Regions from separate parts of the Geomicrobium sp. JCM 19037 genome, predicted to be linked through region 1. Evidence: a T-box and tRNA genes for the amino acid it is inferred to sense, from the RefSeq annotation. Region 1 holds a T-box; the other holds one or more tRNA genes.
The links. The T-box of region 1 lies ahead of pheS (phenylalanine--tRNA ligase subunit alpha). A T-box ahead of a tRNA ligase gene usually reads a tRNA of that ligase, here a tRNA-Phe.
Positions count from the first base shown of each region.

Region 2: it encodes a tRNA-Phe, which carries the amino acid that the T-box ahead of pheS (phenylalanine--tRNA ligase subunit alpha) is inferred to sense. The anticodon was not compared.

Region 1 covers NZ_BAWZ01000031.1:6,390-16,733, reverse strand. Annotated here, with positions in the region: gene JCM19037_RS16005 (endonuclease MutS2) at 1-1,527, opposite strand, end outside; gene polX (DNA polymerase/3'-5' exonuclease PolX) at 1,555-3,279, opposite strand; gene JCM19037_RS15995 (CvpA family protein) at 3,303-3,770, opposite strand; partial or broken gene zapA (cell division protein ZapA) at 3,840-4,093, opposite strand; partial or broken gene pheT (phenylalanine--tRNA ligase subunit beta) at 4,279-6,688, opposite strand; gene pheS (phenylalanine--tRNA ligase subunit alpha) at 6,718-7,752, opposite strand; T-box leader at 7,803-8,023, opposite strand; partial or broken gene menB (1,4-dihydroxy-2-naphthoyl-CoA synthase) at 8,080-8,879, opposite strand; gene JCM19037_RS15970 (AMP-binding protein) at 8,900-10,344, opposite strand, start outside.
Region 2 covers NZ_BAWZ01000010.1:5,183-15,526, reverse strand. Annotated here, with positions in the region: gene JCM19037_RS07565 (YycH family regulatory protein) at 1-26, opposite strand, end outside; gene walK (cell wall metabolism sensor histidine kinase WalK) at 23-1,879, opposite strand; gene yycF (response regulator YycF) at 1,886-2,590, opposite strand; tRNA gene JCM19037_RS07550 (tRNA-Phe) at 2,799-2,874, opposite strand; tRNA gene JCM19037_RS07545 (tRNA-Asp) at 2,884-2,959, opposite strand; tRNA gene JCM19037_RS07540 (tRNA-Lys) at 3,304-3,379, opposite strand; gene JCM19037_RS07535 (MFS transporter) at 3,592-4,848, opposite strand; gene JCM19037_RS22340 (helix-turn-helix domain-containing protein) at 4,944-5,387, opposite strand; gene JCM19037_RS07525 (GNAT family N-acetyltransferase) at 5,548-6,066, shown strand; partial or broken gene JCM19037_RS07520 (NAD-dependent succinate-semialdehyde dehydrogenase) at 6,285-7,693, opposite strand; gene JCM19037_RS07515 (adenylosuccinate synthase) at 7,874-9,163, opposite strand; partial or broken gene dnaB (replicative DNA helicase) at 9,349-10,344, opposite strand, start outside.

The sequences.
Region 1 (10,344 bases):
CTCAGTTTCCGCAGAAGTAATAATGTTCTCATCTAGGCCGAGTCGTCTTGATATTGCAAACGCATTACTCCTGCCTGGGATACCGATGAGCAATCGGTACGTCGGGCTTAGCGAGGCGACATCAAATTCGACACTCGCATTTAGCACGCCTTCGCGATTGTATGCATACCCTTTTAATTCCGTATAATGGGTAGTCGCAACCGTTCGCGCGCCACGGGCATGTACTTCATCTAAGATGGAAACAGCTAAAGCTGCACCTTCAGCCGGGTCGGTCCCTGCTCCTAGCTCGTCAAATAATACGAGGCTTTCATGATCCACATCTCCCAGTATGCTTACGATGTTTGTCATATGGGAGGAGAAAGTACTTAAACTCTGCTCAATGGACTGTTCATCCCCGATGTCGGCATACACATTGGAGAACACCGATGCTTCTGCTTTTTCAGCTGTCGGTAAAAACAAACCTGACTGAGCCATAAGTGTGAGCAGTCCTGTCGTTTTGAGCGCAACGGTCTTCCCGCCTGTATTCGGTCCTGTGATGACAAGCGACGTGTACTCATCGCCAAGTACAAGGTCTGTTGGAACGACCGAATCAGCATCCAAAAGCGGGTGTCTTGCTTCTGGATAAGATAAATAAAACCGCTCGTTTAATTTCGGCTTCACAGCAGTTATTTCATTACTGTACCGGGCTTTGGCAAACATGAAATCAATGCGCCCCAACTGCTCGACATTTTCAAGCAGCACGGCTTCATACATACCGACTTCACCGGTCAATTCTCTCAGAATTTTTTCGATTTCTTGCTTTTCTTTCATACGTGCTTCTCGTAGCTGATTGTTCGCGTTTACGACTGATTGCGGTTCTACAAATACGGTCTGTCCCGATGAGGACTGATCATGCACCATGCCCCCGTAACTATGACGATAAGCCGCTTTTACTGGAAGCACATAACGATCGTTTCTTACCGTGATCACCCGGTCAGACAATTTGGTGTCGGCGTCTTTCGCCCGAAGAAACTGTTCCAAGCGAGACCGTACGGTTGACTCTAATGTTCGGATTTGTTGTCTTGCGCTTCGCAATGCCGAACTTGCACTGTCTAGAACATATCCATCCTCACCGATCGCTTGACGGAGCGTCTGTGCCAACTCTTTTAACGGTGCAATGTCCTCTACGACGGCCGTTAAAATGGGTAGTTTCAATTCTTCCTCTTCAGCGAGTAGCCGCTCTGTAAATTGCCGAATGACGTTGCCTGAGCGAATCGTCTCAGCGATTTCATTAAATGACTTTGCCTCAAGCACACTGCCAAGTGCCGCTCGCTTCACTTCGGAGCGAATATCGTGTAAACCGCCGAGAGGGATGTGACCACGATGACGAAGTACGTTTACACCTTCATCCGTCTCATCCAACCATTCCGTCACTTCATGAAAATCTGCTGATGGCGTAAGCTCAGCGACTCGCTCTTTTCCTAAGGCAGAGCTCACGTGCTCTGCCAAATGGTGTTTCATTTTATCGTATTCTAATGTCTTAAGCATATTCGGTTGTATGACTTTTCACCTCAATCATTCAAAAAGCGTTCGTTTATTATCCGTAAACTGCTTGAATTGCTCATATGTCCATGTATTCATGACTTGTTCTTTTTGGACGAATGCTTTGTTTAACGTTGCCACACCAATCTTCATATGATCCATCATTTCTTGGCGATGGGCATCCGTATTCACCGCAATCACAACGCCACTTGTGACTACCTTTTTTAACTGCTCGGCTGATAAGTCCAGGCGATTAGGGTTTGCATTTAATTCTAGCGCTGTTCCTGTTTCCTTTGCTCTGGCAATGAGCCAATCGATATCCACTTCATAACCGCTTCGTTGACCGATTATTCTTCCTGTAGGGTGCGCAATCATATGAACGAACGGATTGCGAAATGCCGTCTCAAGACGTTCATGGATTTGCTCTTTCGATTGCGAGAATGATGAATGGATCGAAGCAATGACAAAATCTAACGTTTGTAATACATCATTATCAAAATCAAGTGTGCCGTCAGGACGAATGTCCATTTCTGTTCCTTTTAACACTCGAATGCCTGATACGTGCTCATTCGCATCATCAATGTCTTCTGCCTGCCTCGCAAGACGTTCTTCATTCAGTCCGTTCGCTACTTGCAAAAACTTGGAATGGTCGGTAATGCAAATGTAATTGTACCCACGCTTTTTCGCATCGTCCGCCATTTCTTTCACGGAGTTTGCGCCATCGCTCCACACCGTGTGCATGTGCAAGTCACTTTGAATGTCCTCTAGCTGAATGTACGGGTGGTCGTGTCGAGACCGCTCGATCTCCCCACTTCCTTCTCTCGCTTCTGGTGGAATATACGTAAGACCAAAGTGCTCAAAAAACTGACGTTCATCTTTAAATTGCACTAAAGAACCATCTGCATCCTGCTCCACACCGTATTCGTTGATTTTTTTCCCTTGATCTTTGGCGAGCTTTCTCATCAATAGATGATGATCTTTTGATCCTGTAAAGTGATGAAGGGCTGTTGCAAAAGCTTCATCTTCGACTAATCGAAAATCGACGCCAATGCGATGTTTCTTCAGAAGAACAAACGACACTTTCGTATCTCCATCGGCAACAATCTCTTCAATGTCAGTAAGCGTTTTAAGTTGTTCACGTACCGACTGAGCGTCACTTGTACTAATGACGTAATCCACATCTTTCACTGTCTCTTTTATGCGGCGTAGGCTGCCTGCACGTTCAAAACGAAGGATATGTGTAAACGCACGCAATTGCTCCTCAATTTCTTCAGCAACCGACAGCATGTCACTCACTGGCAAACGCTCAGGCCGTTTCCCAACTTCGTTTAACGCTTGGAGGATTTTCTCCTCTGTTTTTACGCCAAATCCTTGCAGTTCTCGAATTTGCTGCTTTTCACACGCTTCTTTTAACGTATCGGCATCCGTAATCCCTAACTCTTTGTAAAGCTTCCCGACTTTTTTGCCACCTAGACTTTGTAATTGCAATAATGGCGGTAATCCTGCAGGAATGCTTTCTTTTAATTCATCCAATACATCGGACTTCCCTGTATCTCGAAGCTGTTCAATAACGCTTGCCGTACCTTTACCGATTCCTGTTAGGCTCTCTGGCTTCTCAATTTCTAGTAATGTCCGCTCTTCTCTTTCTAAAGCAGCGGCTGCTTTACGGTAAGCCGATATTTTGAACGGATTTTCTCCGGCAATTTCCATATATGTCGCAATCGTCTCTAACGATTGTATGACGTTCTTTTTATCCAACGAAACAGCCTCCTGCTATTGAATTAGTCTACGTCCACCGGCGAAATCCATAGCTCTTGCAACCAGCCGGATAGGAACGGGGTATGATCAATGATTAATCGGGCAATGGATGAGTTGCCGATCGTTTGTTGCACGGCATCAACAGGCAGCAATGCTGCAACGATGAGTAGTACAAACACGATAAGATACGCCTCAACGAATCCAAGTGCCCCACCGAGCAAGCGATTCACAGACCTGAGTACAGGTAAGTGACTAACAAAGTCGAGCATTGAAGCTAATATGTGGAGCAGTATTCTTGTCGCAAAAAACAATATCGCAAACGCAATACCGTTATAATAAACCGCTTCAAAGTTAAATGCGGATATAAACATGTTGCTTGGGTCATCTAAAAACTGTGGGTATGGGACCCACAAACGTAAGTATTCCGCAACGTCGCTATAAAATAAGTAAGCGATAATTAATGAACCGAAAAAGCTTACAAGGTGAAACAGCTGGAGAATAAACCCCCGTCTTAACCCAATAAAAAAAGTTCGTCACTAAAATGAGTAGGATTAATACACTTAACATTCACTAGTCCTCGTCTTCAGCCGCATCGGCTGATTCTTTTTTTGAGCTTTAATGTAATCGTCTGCAATATTAACAGCCGCTAACACCGCAAGCTTGATGTATCTAAAAAAGGGTTTACTCTTTTCATTTCTTTCATTTTTTCATCCACGTACTTTGACACATCGTTCACGTGATCTTCTGATTCTTCGCTAACAATGGTATATTGATGTCCATAAATCGACACAGTCGTTCGAGTTCTTCCGTTCATCACCAGTTCCTCCTATCCGTGACCACTCGCAATTGCTCTTTATCGCTATTCTCTCACACTCTAAACTTCATCATATCAAAATCAACTACATAAGAAAATCAATCCTCTAATATTCTCTACGAGTTATGGGGCAAATCGGTTACAAAAAAGAAGCAATCACACCGTTTGTGACTGCTTCTCCTTCTTTACCCTCTTAATGTAGCCCTAGTCTCGATTGGAGCTTGCTTACGATTTGCTCGTGAACAACTTGAATGTCTTCGTCAGTGAGCGTCTCTTCTTTATTTAAGAACGACAGCGCATACGCAAGCGACTTCTTGCCAGCTGGCAAATGCTCCCCTTCGTATACATCAAATAGTTCAACATCCCTTAACCACTTGCCGCCATTTTCTTCAATAGCCCGTTGTACTTCCGAAGCGGATATTTTCTCATCAACAACGATGGCAAGGTCTCGCCTTACACCTGGGAACTTCGGTAACGGATCATATTTCATTACTGTATCTCGTTCCTTGAATAGTACATCGGCGTTCAGTTCGAACACGTACGTTGCCGCTAGACCACGCTCTTTCGAAACGGTCGGGTGAAGTTCACCGATAAAACCAATGAGCTCATCACCCATGAGAATTTCTGCACTCCTTCCAGGGTGCAAGCCAGCGCGCTCTGCTTTTTGGAATGTCCATTCATGGTGAACGCCTAGCTGTTTCGCTAACCCTTCGACGATTCCTTTAACGACAAAGAAATCAACGCTCGTCGTTGTTTCTGCCCAGCTAGACTCCCCGAATGCGCCCGTGAGTGCACCTGCAATTCTCAACTCTTCATGTGGAAGATTGTCATCTGGCGTTGGCAAGAAGACCGAACCCATTTCAAAGAACGCCACATTCGTTTGTTGACGGTTCTTATTGTACCCAACACTATCGAGAAGGTGTGGAATGAGACTACGGCGAAGCACTTGACGCTCTGCACTCATTGGCATGAGCACGCGTACATCCGCTGCTGTTTCCTTCAACATGAATTGTACAGACTTGGTTTCACTTGTCAGGGAGTACGTAATGGCTTCATTCATGCCTGCCCCTTCTAAGAAACGCCGCGCTTTTCGTTTCAATTTTTGGGTGTTCGTTAAGCTGCCGCCCGTTCGTTCCCCTATAGGATAGGTGCTCGGGATGTTGTCATAACCATGAATCCGAGCCACTTCTTCCATTAAGTCTTCTTCAATATTTAAATCGAGCCTTCTTGCTGGTATGATGACTCGCCAAGACTCACCGAGTGACTCCACTGTGAATCCGAGACGATACAAAATCTGCTCAACTTCTTCAACATGTAAGCTCGTCCCGAGCCGTTGGTTCACTCGGCCTAAATTCACTTCAACCTCTTGTTGATATTGCGGCATTTCGCCCGACTCAACAATGCCATTTAACACCGAGCCTTCGGCATATCGTTCAAGAAGATACGCTGCCCGTTCTGCGGCTTCACTCGTGCCTTGGGATTAATCCCTTTTCAAATCGCATACTTGACTCACTACGAAGACCGAGACGTTTGGCGGTCTCGCGCACGTTCAACGCATCGAACTGAGCGGCTTCAAGGAGTATGGTCGTTGTGCTATCCACCACTTCAGATGATGCACCACCCATGACACCCGCAAGCGCTACCGGATCTGTACCGTTCGTTATGACCACATCGGTGCCTGCTAACACACGCTCTGTTTCATCTAGGGTAATCATTTTCTCTCCAGGTTTTGCTTTTCTCGTCACCACTTCATCTGTGCCAAACCGATCGAAGTCAAACGCATGTAGGGCTGACCGTATTCGAGCATTACATAGTTCGTAATATCAACAACATTATTGACCGGTCGCATTCCCGCACCAATTAAACGCATTTGCATCCATTTCGGTGATGGGCCAATCTTCAACTTTTGGACGACTTTTGCCCCGTAGTATGGTACATCTTCACCGTTCTCCACAGTTACGCTGACAACGTCTGCGACATTTTTGCGCACCGCGCCGTGTTCGATGTCCGGCACATGAATCGGACGGTCCAAGATGGCGGATAGTTCATAAGCAACGCCGATGATGCTGAGCGCATCCGCACGATTCGGTGTTAGATCTAGTTCTAAAATGACGTCATTTAATCCTAAATAGTCAAGAGCGTCGCCGCCGGGTACCGCATCATTTCCAAGTTCAATAATTTGATCTTGTTCTTCTTTTGGAATCATATGATCGGCTACACCTAGCTCATCAAGTGCACAAATCATTCCTTCAGATACTTCGCCACGAATTGTCGTTTTCTTAATTTCCACATTCCCTGGAAGAACGGCTCCGGGTTTCGCTACAACGACGTATTCTGCAGCAACAACGTTCGCAGCACCGCAAATAATTTGCGAAGTTTCTTCCCCCGTATCGACTTGGCAAATCGTTAGTTTGTCTGCATCAGGTGGGGGGCCGTTTCAATCACCTTACCGATTACCACGTGGTCAATGCCATCATGAAAACGATGGACATGGTCGACTTCTAATCCACCTCGAGTCAATAATTCGGCGACCTCTTCCGGTGTGATGTCTTTTAAATCTATATAATCATTTAACCATTGATAGGAAACGAGCATTGTCTCCTTCACCTACTTTCATCGCGATATTAAAGGTTTTTAAACTGTGAGAGAAATCTCGTGTCATTCGTGTAGAAGTGCCGGATATCATCGATGCCATATTTGAGCATCGCAAATCGCTCAACACCCATTCCGAAAGCAAAACCAGAATACACTTCTGGGTCAAACCCATTCATTTCCAACACTCTTGGGTGAACCATGCCTGCACCGAGTACTTCAATCCAGCCCGAATGTTTGCATACTCGGCACCCACTACCTCCACAGACGCCACAATTCACATCAATCTCAGCTGAAGGCTCTGTAAACGGAAAATAGCTCGGACGTAAACGGATTAAGCGATCATTACCGAAATACTGCTTCACAAACGCGTCAAATACGCCTTTAAGGTCACTCATTCTTACGTTTTTATCGACATACAAACCTTCAATTTGCGTAAACTGGTGAGAATGCGTCGCATCGTCTTCATCACGTCGATACACTTTTCCGGGGCTAACCTTGCGAATCGGCCCTTCCCCTTTTGCAGCTTGTAGCGTTCGCGCTTGTACCGGGGAGATGTGCGTTCTTAGCAACGTGTCATCGGTAATATAAAATGAATCTTGCATATCTCTTGCTGGATGGTCTGGTGGCAAGTTCATCATCTGGAAGTTGAAATAATCCAATTCCACTTCAGGTCCTTCTGTCACTTCAAACCCTAATCCAATAAAAATATCTTCAATTTGCTCAACGACGGCCGTTAATGGGTGCGTCGCTCCTTGTGTCATTTTACGCCCAGGCAAGGTGACGTCGATTTGCTCTTCCGTCAACTGCTCGCGCAGTTTTGCTTCTGCAAACAGCGCAAGCTTCTCATCAATCGCTTGTTGAATCATTTCTCGCACTTCATTGGCTTTTTGGCCGACGACTGGACGCTCCTCAGCTGAGAGCTTTCCCATTCCCCTAAGCACTTCCGTAATCGGTCCCTTTTTCCCTAGGTAGGTAATGCGGACTTGTTCGAGCTGTTTTTGGTCCTCACTATTAGTTACGCCTGTAAGGGCTTCAACTTTCAGCTCTTCTAATCGTGTAATCATTCTCTTCCTCCTTATCTTCACCGTCAATACAAAAAAACTTCGTCTCCCTAAAAAGGGACGAAGGTTTCGCGGTACCACCCTTGTTACCGACTCATGCAAAGGCTCGAGTCGATCACTCGATCACTGGTAACGGCAGTAAACCGGGGCACCTTGTGACCGGTGCCAACTCCAGAGTGAATTCAGGTGAGCTTAAAGGGAAAGGCTTGCAGTCTTTGGCCCATCCTCCCTAGACATCAGTGTTCACCGTACTACTCTCTATCAACGTGTTCGTGCATGTGTAATTTGTTCTTAGTATAGATGGTTTTCGCTAAGCTTGCAAGGGCTTAATCATGAACTTCTAAATTGGCTGAAATCTACAGGCCTCTTTTCAATAAATGCATTCTTCCCTTCTAATGCTTCATCTGTTTCATAGAACATCGCCAAACTTCCAAGTGCCATTTGATTAATTCCTGCAATGCTGGCAGAATCGGCATTAAAGGAATATTTCAACATTTTTAGTGCTGTCGGACTTTTCTCTAACATTTCGTTCGCCCAATCTCTCGCTTCTTCCATCAGTTGTTCGTGTGGAACGACTTTGTTTACGAGCCCCATTTCATACGCTTCATCCGCTGAATACTTCCGGCATAAATACCAAATCTCTCTCGCTTTCTTTTCGCCAACAATTCGTGCTAAATATGCAGAGCCAAACCCGGCATCATAGCTTCCTACTTTCGGACCGGACTGACCAAAAATCGCGCGCTCTGAGGCAATCGATAAGTCACAAATGACGTGTAAGACGTGCCCGCCGCCGATCGCGTAACCATTCACAGCAGCGATCACTGGCTTAGGGATATTGCGCATCACATAATGAAGAGTTTCCATCTCTAATCCCATTCCGCCGGTTAACCCGCCATTCGTTCCATAACCTCCGCTATCACGATCTTTTTGATCTCCACCTGCACAAAATGCTTTATCCCCAGCCCTGTTAAGATGACGACGCCAACGCGATTATCATCCCACGCGTCACGAAAGCTGTAGATTAACTCTTGCACCGTACGCGCCCCGAATGCATTATATTTTTCTGGTTTGTTTATCGTAATTGTGGCGATGCCTTCGGATTTCTCATAGATTACTTCTTCTAGTTCCATCATGTTCCCTCCATTTTAAATTAAACGATTTTCGTTTTCCATTGTTCCAACAACCGAAATTTTTGTATCTTTCCTGAAGCCGTTCGTGCGAGTTCGGGTACAAGCTCTATATACTCCGGCCATTTATATTTCGCTACATTTTGTTCTTCTAAATACGTGACCATCATCTCGTACGTAAACGTTCCATTCGGGTTAAGAGTGATGAACGCGCACGCTTTTTCTCCCATCCTTTCGTCTGGTACTCCGACCAACGCAACTTCTTTAATTGAAGCATGCTGAAGCAAAAGATTCTCAACTTCAACCGGGCTAATATTTTGACCACCACGAATAATCATATCTTTTTTTCGTCCGACAACCCGTACGTATCGGTCGGAATCCAACGTGCCTAAATCTCCGCTATAATACCATCCGCGCTCATCTAGATATTTCCTAGTAAGCGACGGATCATTGAAATACCCAACGAACACGTTCGGTCCTCTCGTTGCTAATTCTCCAATTTCATCGGTTGCGAGAGATTTACGGTCATCGTCGACAACTTTCGCATCAATTCCTTCCAACACTTGACCATCTGTTTGGCTAACCCATTCTTCAGAATCATGTAAGCAGCTAATCGCATGAGGAGGGCTTTCACTTGCCCCATACACAGACAATAACCGGAATCCATTTTCTTTCGCTTCGTCAACAAGATGTCTTGGGATCGGGGCACCCCCACATAAAAAGAACCTGAGCGTCGATAATGCACCAGGGTTGCCTTGTTGTTGAATTGCTTTCAATATATCGTGGACAAAAGTTGCTGCACCCATTGAAAACGTACACTTTTGCCTTTCGATGACCCGAACGGCTTTTTCACCTTGGAAATGGTCCATGAGTACACTCGTCGCTCCGGTGATGAGTGGCAAATTCACAGCATGCAAAAAGCCGGTAGCATGAGAAAGAGGAGATGCCATAAAAACGCGATCATCTTCTGTTATGTTCAACGCCTTTTGCATCGCCTTCTCCCCAAATAATACGGTGTTGTGTGTATGCACAACCCCTTTTGGCAATGATTCTGTTCCAGATGTAAACAAAATGACGAGGGCGTCATCCGCATGTACGTCAGGGGCATCCACGTGTTTATCTACAGGCAACAAATGAAACGGCAAAAACCGACGATCTTGAACGGACTCCCCTTCTTGTTCAAGAAGGTACACATCGGGAAGGTTTACCGAATGAGCGACCTCATTAAGAATAGGCTCATACGCTTTTTTACGAAAGTGACAAACAGATATGTGTAGTGCTGGTCGACTGATCGTAAACATGTTCGCGACTTCTTTTGCCGTTGCGTTCACTGGTATTGGGGTAAAGATAACGCCTATTTTTGTGCAAGCAAGGTAAATCGCTACATATTCAATCCAATTTGGCAACTGAACGGACACGACATCGCCTTTTTTTAACCCTTTTACTAGAAAACCATTAGCGATTTCTG
Region 2 (10,344 bases), on a different contig from region 1:
ACCCCTGACTTGATTCGTTCTGTCACGAGCTCCACCCGCCTTCACTGAACGTTGTATATGGTAAACGAATGGTAATCGTCGTTCCTTTTTTCCATTCACTACTCACAGCAATCGTTCCACCGTGAGCTTCTACCATTTCCTTGGCAATCGCAAGCCCAAGACCTGTTCCACCCAAGTTACGAGCACGGGCTTTGTCGACTCGATAAAAACGCTGAAAAATCTTGTGTAAATTCTCTCTTGGTATGCCCATTCCTTCGTCTTGTACGTAGATAACGGCCCCTTCTTCTTGCAAGTCTGTACCAACCGTAATCGTCCCACCATCAGGGGAATATTTAATCGCATTGGAAATAATGTTATCAATCACTTGTGTCATTTTGTCACGATCGATTTGAATGCGCACTGGATAAGGTGGGAGTTGACGCTCGAACCCAATGTTTTTGTCTTTAACCATCATGTCAAATCGGTCCAACACTTCATGCAGCCAAGCGATAAGGTTATAGTCGTATTTATTAAGGTGTATATCATCACGATCCATTTTCGAAAGCTGCAACAAGTCATTTACGAGGCGAATCATCCGCTCCGTTTCCGTTTGGGCAACACCTAAGAAGCGTGGCGCGAGTTCAGGATCTTCCAGTGCACCATCTTCTAAAGCTTCCATATAACTCTTTAGTGTCGTGAGTGGTGTTCTTAACTCATGAGACACATTGGAAACAAACTCACGACGCTCACTCGCAATCTTCTCTTGTTCAGTCACATCATGAAGAACGGTAATAAGCCCGGTTATCGGCCCGTCTTCATGGCGAATCACACTGAAGTTCGCTTCCAACAAATACGTGCTTTTTTCATCACTAAAATCAAGAATCATTGAATCCGAATAGTCATAGAGCTTACTCGGGGTTACTTGATCCGATAGTTGTAACAAGTCCGGTAGCAGTTGACCCATTGCTTCGTCACTCGACATAGACAGAAGAATTTCAGCTTGACGATTCAAAAGAATGATTCTCCCTAACTCATCTGTAGCAATAACCCCGTCCGTCATGTGCGAAAGTACAGAGCTTAACTTACGACGTTCACCTTCAGTTGTTGCATTCGCTTCTTTCAAACTAAGCGTTAGCGTATTAAACGACGTTGCCAACTGTCCAATTTCATCACTACCGTACACACGAACTTGTCGGCTAAAATCGCCGTCACTCATTCGTTTCGCTTGCTTTTGCATATCCAATACCGGTCGCGTGATCGTTCGCGAAAGAACGATACCGATAATCGCTGTAATCACAAGGGCAATGACCGCACTCCACGTAAAAATCGCATTGATTTCCGTCACCTGTTCATACGAGTCTTCTAGCGACGCACGAATTTGGACAACCCCGATAATTTGATCGTTGTTGCCTTCGATTTTTTCTATAATGACGCGCGTACGATCCCCGGTATCAGGATTCATGTATGTTTCAGCTTGTTGCTCATGCCCAAACAAAGCTCTTGAGATTTGTATGTCTGTATTCCGTTGCCCGACTAACGATTGTGCTGCTGAAGTAATGATCGTCGCATTGCTATCCACCACTTCTACATGCTCATTCGGATCCCCAAACAATAGATCAACTTGTTCATTCATTTCTTGACGCACTTGGGTTTGAGGGTCGACTTCATCATCATCGGAACGATTTTCCATCATAATCTCCGCCGCATTATTCGCAAGCAGACTACCCCGATCGTCGAGGTAGTCGTTATAGTTTTGGATCGTTTGGCTTTCTAGAGAGGTCATAAACGTCGCACCAATAATTTGCGTCGCAATGAGCAGCAAAAGCACATAAATCGCAATTAACTTAAATTGGATTAACTTAAATTGGAAAGACTTAAAGAAGTTAAGGATTTTCTCCATGCAGCATTACTCCTGTTCAGGATGACGCAAATAATAACCTACACCCCGGCGTGTAATAATCCAAATTGGGTAGCTCGGGTTGTCTTCAACCTTTTCACGTAACCTCCGCACGGTCACATCGACGGTACGTACATCCCCAAAGTAGTCATATCCCCACACCGACTGAAGTAAATGTTCGCGGGTCATCACTTGTCCAATATGACGAGCCAAGTAATGAATGAGTTCAAACTCTCGGTGCGTAAGCTCGATTGGCTCACCGCGCTTTCGAACGAGATACGCTTCTGGGTCAATCGTAAGTCCGCCAATTTCCATTTCCCCGCTCTTTTGCTTATCTTGCGCAGGCGCAACTTGCAATCGGCGAATGTTCGCTTTCACACGGGCCAACAGCTCCCTCGTGCTAAATGGCTTCGTTACATAATCATCGGCGCCTAGCTCTAAACCTAACACCTTATCTATTTCTGAGTCCTTCGCTGTCAGCATAATGATTGGCATGTCATAGTTCTTCCGTACTTCTCGACACACTTCCATGCCATCGCGATTCGGCAACATAATGTCCAGGAGAATAAGATCTGGCTGGAAAGACTCTACTTTATTTACAGCCTCATCGCCATCATACGCAACCTCTACTTCAAATCCTTCTTTCTTTAAGGAAAACTCTAGTATATCTGCAATTGGTTTTTCATCATCAACCACGAGTATTTTTTCGTTCATGTCACAATCTCCCCGATTCTCGTAGATTTGTTTATTTGAGCCCCATTTATATGAACGCTTGTCTACTTATTTGTCCGTCTCTATTGTAACACAGCCATCCAAATCCCCGATAAAAAACCCTGAATCATAAGATTCAGGGTCTAGCTTAACGCTGTTTCATAAATGTCGTAAGTGATTTGATTGAATATACGAATGACAGACAATCAAATGGTGGCTCGAGACGGAATCGAACCGCCGACACGTAGATTTTCAGTCTACTGCTCTACCGACTGAGCTATCGAGCCAATTATAAATGGCGGGCCTGACGGGAATCGAACCCGCGATCTCCTGCGTGACAGGCAGGCATGTTAACCGCTACACCACAGGCCCCTATTATTTAAAATAAGCGGCGGATTTCTTTGTCAGCTTCCTTCACTCGAGTCGTGTACGTTGTACACTCACTCGTTCAGTCAGTCGCTTCCGCGAACTCCTTGCTTCTTTTAAATACTATTTGTCTTAAAGAATAAACTGCGAATCTCTTCGTCAATTTCTTTCGTTCGTTCGAGTCACGTACGGTGTACGCTCACTCACTCGCTCAATCATTTCCTCGACCTTCTTGCTTCCTTTTCAAAATCGAGTATAAAGCGGCGGGTTTTTCAACCACTTCGTTCTTACTTCGAGTTACGTACAAAGTACGCTTACTCTATTGTAAGATGAAGTTGGCAATATGTAAATGGTGAGCCATGGAGGACTCGAACCTCCGACCCTCTGATTAAAAGTCAGATGCTCTACCAGCTGAGCTAATGGCTCTCGTTTCTTAATGAAAGACAAGATTTATCTTAGCATGTCTATTTCTGTTTTGCAATGGTTTTTTTAAGTTTATGCAGGAAATCAATGATCGACCTCGAAGGTGCGAGAAACAACCTCTTTATTCTACCATAAATTCGCGTTTCACTCCCCCTTCGGACACTTCTTATTTGAATCGGCGGTGAACATTATCATTATGCCCACCGCATCGGTTTCTATCCGAGTTGAAATGTTTCTGGAGTTAAGTCTTTCACTGCAGGGATTTTTTTCATGGTGCGATTAAACGTCCAAATAACCGCTACAATTAACATGATGATTCCACTAATTAGAATGACTGCATCGCTTGTGAGAATCGCTCCGACAGAACCACCGAGCAATGCCCCGACTGGAGCTATTCCCGCAGATATTCCCATGACAGCAGCCATTACGCGACCAAGCAAATGACTCGGTATAGCGGATTGGATAATGACTTGTGAACTGACATTAATAATGCCAGCAGGCAACCAAGCCAAGCCGAAGAGAAGAATCGATACCCATGGGTTTGGAATCATTGTGAGCACGACCATGCAAACGCCATTAATCGCAATCACTCCGGCATACAACCGCCCTACTTTAATGCGGTCAAGCTTTAACACCGATACGAGTGCGGCTCCGACAATGACGCCAATTCCCGCAGTTGATAAAAATAACCCGTAATATTCTGGTCCACCATGTGCGGCACTGAAAGCAGGGAGAACGGCAAACATGCCCGCCCCTGCTAGATTGACGAAAACAACGCCGCCGAGTAAATTCCTGAAAAATGGGTGCATTAAAACGGTGATGCCTTCTTCTAATTGGCCGATGTAGTCGGTAACCATCGCTCGTGCCGATGGTTTTTCTGACTGTTGCTCCGCCATTTTTGTGAAAGGGATGCGAAGCAACATGAGTAACGCGGCCGATAACAGAAATGTGAGACTATTTATGTAGAAAATCGCTATCGCTCCAACAACTGCAAGCAACAAGCCGGCAATCGCATTAAAGAGGGCATCGGTCCCTTGATAAGCAACCGCAAATAATGAATTTCCTTTCGTCAACTGCTCTTTTTTCAAAATTTTCGGCAATAATGAGAGCTGCGTAGGGTACAAAAATTGATTGCAAAGTGAAACAACAGGCATGACCGTTAGAACAACAGCAATCGTAAGAATGCCAAAAGCATGTGCCACGGGAACGATGAGCAGTAATACGACTTGAAGCATTTGTGTGCCTACGAGTAGACGTTTCACGTGAAATCGATCAATCATCGGTCCGAGCAGAATTTGCAGAATCGCAGGCATTTGTGTCAAGAAAAGCGCCAATCCCGTATAGAAGGATGATCCGCCAAGTTCGTAAACGAGCCACATCGCCGCGACCGAGTACAAACTGCTTCCGACGTTTGATAAACTTCGACCTAGTAATAAAATGACAAAGTTAAAATTTTTCAGAATTTGTTTCATATAAAAAAACCTCCTGAGTGATTGAATTTATTCAGTCAAAATAAATTGACCGTTCGGGTAAAATGAACGTCTATGGCTGAAAAGACATAGACGGTTTAGCTTTTCGGTGTCCAGCTCATGCTAATCGTAAACGTTTCCCCTTCATCTTTGGCGTATCGCTTGCGGCCTTCGTCGATCGCGTCGGATACGTGAGTAAGAAACTTCTGACGGGCTTCATCATCCCCACGAAATGATGCGCTTTTATACCCGGTCTTTTCACCACCCGAGCCTTCAACAAAGTTAAGCAATTGTTCATCAACAAGAAAGGATAGGGCGACAGGCTGATAGAACTTTTGTAAAATTCCGTTTTTCTCTTCCCGTTTCACAATATGGATAATGCCATTTTTCTCAAGTTCGTTCAGATGATAGTGAATCTTTGAACGAGACAGATCCAATTTTTCTGCAAGCTGTTGTCCGGTAATCGGTTCGGTGCCAAAGTGCGTGAGTAGATTCCCTCGAAACGGATCGCTCACAGCTTTTAATTGTGCGTACTTCGTCATTATGAACACATCTTTCATTTACTCATCATGCCTTTCTCACTCCGTCAACTTTATTTGACTGTATTATATACGATCGCAAAATACGTTGTCAATATGTTTTCAGAAAATTCTTCTACACTGCTCGCGTTATAATGATACGTGCAGAACAGGAGGACAACTGATGATTCGCTTAGCACAAATGGAAGACCTTTCTGGCATTGTATCGATTGCCAAACGAGCCGTTACACAGATGAACGACGAGGGTAGTGACCAGTGGAACGATCAATACCCAACACTCAAACACTTTGCCACTGATATTACCAATCAAGAACTGTATGTATTTGTTGAAGAACGTATTGAAGGATTTATCGTCATAAATCAAGCCTTTGCCACTGAGTACGATGAGCTCACATGGACCGATTTTCATAAAGATGCCATCACGCTACACCGACTCGCAGTGAATCCAGATACGAGAAATCGCGGGGTGGCTGCTGCACTATTCACTTATGCTGAACACGTCGCGCTCGAGCGAGGGCACACTTCAATTAAAGTCGATACGTACTCCTTAAACACGAAAGCTATGCGACTATTTCATAAGCTCGGCTATACAAAAGTCGGCGAACTGCTCACGGAAGCTCGGAGCGAACCGTTTGTGTACTACGAGAAAACGCTCGGACAAGCAGACGCTGTTGGATTGTAAGGCGTTGGGGGAGGCTCACACAGGCTCCCCTATACGCCTTCATAGCGGTTCAAACGATTGTATGAACGTTCGATACAAATCCGCTTCTTTTGATGGACACAACAAGGATGGCCGGTTTAGGCAACGCAACTTCGCTCTGACATGATAAAACGGATGCCGAAGCAGCTTGTCGGCATCCGTGTCGAAGTCTCTACTACCTTTCTATAAAGAAGCACTACTTATAGCTTTAAAGAGATATACTTTGTTTCAAGATACTCTTCAATCCCGTGGTGGCCGCCTTCTCGGCCAATACCGCTTTGCTTCCAACCACCAAATGGCGCTTGCGCAGTTGAAGGGCCACCGTCGTTCAATCCAACAATACCGTACTCTAGCTCTTCGGTCAGTCGCACGGCTTTAGCGATGTCACTTGTGAACAAGTAAGCAGCGAGACCATAGATCGTATCATTCGCACGTTGTATGGCTTCTTCATCGGTCTTAAATGTGGAAATCGGTGCGAGAGGCCCAAATGTTTCTTCATTCATACACGCCATCTCTTCGGTCACACCTGAAACCACGGTAGGCATCAAATAGAGCCCGTCCTTCTTCGTTCCACCCGTAACGACCTTTGCCCCTTTTTGTTTCGCATCTTCAATATGCTCAATCACTTTATCGACCGCTTCTTCATTGATCATCGGTCCGATATCAACTCCGTCGTCCAATCCGTAGCCGACTTTCAACTTCTCTACGCCAGCTTTCATTTTTTCCACAAATTCTTCTTCAATGGCTTCCGCGACATAAATGCGGTTTGCGCACACACACGTTTGTCCAGCATTACGGAACTTTGAAGCAATGGCCTGCTCTACAGCGTTATCAACATCAGCATCTTCGAGCACGACAATCGGCGCGTGACCGCCAAGCTCCAGTGAAATCTTTTTAATGTTCTTTGCTGCACCTTCCATTAACGTTCGTCCGACTTCTGTAGAACCGGTAAACGTCAATTTGCGCACGCGATCATCATTTTGCCATACGTTTGATATGTCGCTCGCTTTTCCTGTAATCACATTGACGACACCTTTAGGAATGCCTGCTTCTTCTGCTAAAGCCGCAAGTTTCAACGCCGTCAGCGGCGTTTCTGTTGCAGGCTTAATAATCACCGTACAGCGACGGCAAGTGCTGGAGCAATCTTACGCGTAATCATCGCTGCTGGGAAATTCCACGGTGTAATAACGGCAACAACACCAACAGGCTGTTTTGACACGAAAATTCGTTTATTCGGTGCAGAGGCGGGAATCGTTTCCCCGTACACTCTTTTGCCTTCTTCTGCATACCACTTAATAAACGAATTGGCGTACGTAATCTCACCTCTAGATTCTTTTAGCGGCTTGCCTTGTTCTTTCGTCATCGTTCTTGCCAATTCTTCGTGATTGTCTCCAATGAGCGCATGCCATTTCTCAAGCTTTGCTGACCGCTCCTCTGCAGTGAGTGACTTCCACGGTTGTAACGCTTTTGCTGCCGCATCCACGACTGCTTCCGCTTCTTTTTGACCGCCTTTTGGAACGGTGTCGACAACTTCATTATTTGCTGGGTTGATGACCTCGATTTGTTCGAGTTGGTCACCTGTCCATTCACCATTAATTAGAAATTTCATACCGTTGCCCTCGCTTTCTTGTTGTTTGTAACGCTTTACCCTCTATCACCCTACTAAGAAACTTCAAAAAAGTAGACCAACCACTCTTACTTTTAGTATAAACCAAACAGAACATTCTGACACAAGACAACTCTAAAAAAATACACCCCATAGACTCATCTATGAGATGTATGTAAATTCTTATAATCCCCAAACACCGCGAACTTCGTTCGTTTGCGTGCGGTCAGGACCGACTGAAAATACACTGAGCGGAATGTTTGTCAGTTGCGACACACGCTCCGCATAGTGACGGGCGTTTGCTGGTAAGTCACCTAACGTCTTCGCACCGGTAATGTCTTCGTGCCAACCGGGCATTTCTTCATAGATTGGCTTACATTTTGCCAAAATGTTCAAGCTAGCTGGGAATTCTTCAAGACGTTCCCCTTCGTACTCATACGCTGTGCAAATCTTAACTGTATCAAGACCACTCAACACATCAAGACAGTTCAAGGACAAGTCTGTAATCCCACTCACGCGTCTCGCATGGCGAACAACGACTGAGTCAAACCAGCCAACGCGGCGAGGGCGGCCGGTTGTCGTCCCGTATTCGTTGCCGATGTCGCGAATGCGATCCCCAATTTCATTCGTCAATTCTGTAGGGAACGGACCATCCCCTACGCGTGTCGTATACGCTTTTGAAACGCCAACGACTTTATGGATCTTTGAAGGCCCTACACCCGAACCAATCGTCACCCCTCCAGCAATCGGATTCGACGACGTCACAAACGGATATGTGCCTTGATCAATATCGAGCATGACTCCTTGCGCGCCTTCAAACAAGACACGCTTTCCTTGATCAATGCGATCGTTCAACACGACAGACGTGTCACAAACGTACTTTGCAAGCTGCTGACCATACGCATAATACGTATCTAGAATTTCTTCTACCGTAAACCCTTCTGTTTCATAAATCTTCTCAAGTAGACGGTTTTTTTCGATGAGATTTCTAGAAAGCTTCTTCTCAAATTCTTCTTTTTCTAATAGATCAGCGATTCGAATCCCAACGCGCGCGGCTTTATCCATGTACGCGGGACCAATGCCTTTCTTCGTCGTACCAATCTTGCTCGCACCTTTGCTTTCTTCTTCCACAATGTCTTGCTTAATATGATACGGAAGGATCACATGCGCGCGGTTGCTAATTCGAAGGTTGCTCGTATCCACACCCCGGTCTTCAAGGCCTTTCAACTCTTCCACGAGCGCTTTAGGATCAATAACCATGCCGTTTCCAATCACACACGTTTTATTTTTATAAAAAATACCGGAAGGTACCAAGTGCAATTTATAAGTCTCTCCGCCAAACTTAATCGTATGACCGGCGTTGTTTCCCCCTTGATATCGGGCAACGACTTCCGCATTCTCCGATAAATAGTCTGTAATCTTCCCCTTGCCTTCGTCTCCCCATTGCGTGCCTACGATAACGATGGATGACAAAAGACTCACCTCTTCCAGTAGGATAATTGTTCATTATTTATACGTTTACCGAAGTTCATTTTAGCAAAATAACCCGAATAGGTCAAAGTAAATCCGAACATTAATTTATAAATATCTATATTCATTCGTATTACAGAACTCCAGACCCGTCATCAATATAAAAAAACGAAGAGCTGAACTCTTCGCTAAGCCCCAGGGGGCGCCATATTTTCGTCGTGCCTTCGGTCAAGGTTGACGAATTTATTGTATTCTTTAATAAACGCAAGCTCCACACTGCCTACCGGACCGTTACGTTGTTTCGCGATAATGATTTCAATCATATTCTGATTTTCGGCGTCGTGATCGTAATAGTCTTCTCGAAATAAAAAAGAAACGATATCAGCATCTTGCTCAATACTTCCTGATTCTCTCAAGTCACTCATCATCGGTCGTTTATCCTGTCTTGATTCCACACCTCTGGATAGCTGAGATAGCGCGATAACAGGTACGTCTAGTTCTCTCGCGATTGCTTTTAAGTTCCTTGAGATCTCAGAAACTTCTTGTTGGCGGCTTTCTGTGCCACGGCCTTGGATGAGCTGTAAATAATCGATTAAGATCATCCCGAGTCCGCGCTCTTGTTTGAGTCGGCGGCATTTTGCGCGAATATCAGCGACGGTAATCCCTGGGGAATCATCGATATAAATGCCTGCTCGAGAAAGGGAGCCCATCGCCATCGCCAACTTCTCCCAATCTTCTTCGATGAGCTGACCGGTACGCAGACGAGTTCCGTCAATGTTCCCTTCGGCGCAGAGCATCCGTTGTACGAGCTGGGATGCCCCCATCTCCAAACTAAAGATCGCAACATTTTCATCGCTTTTCGTTGCAATGTTTTGGGCAATGTTCAAAGCAAATGCCGTTTTCCCCATTGAAGGTCTTGCGGCAACGATAATGAGGTCACTTCTTTGAAAGCCTGCTGTCATCCGGTCCAAATCTTGAAAACCGCTGGAGACCCCGGTGAGGGCGTCCCCACGTCCTTGTAACATTTCAATGTTGTCATACGTCTCCATCAGCACATCTTTAATGGACACAAACGCCCCTGACGTTCTTCGGTTGGAGACTTCCAAAATCATGCGCTCCGCATCACTTAACACATCATCAACTTCGTGGTCGGATTCATAACCATCCGATGCAATAGAAGTCGC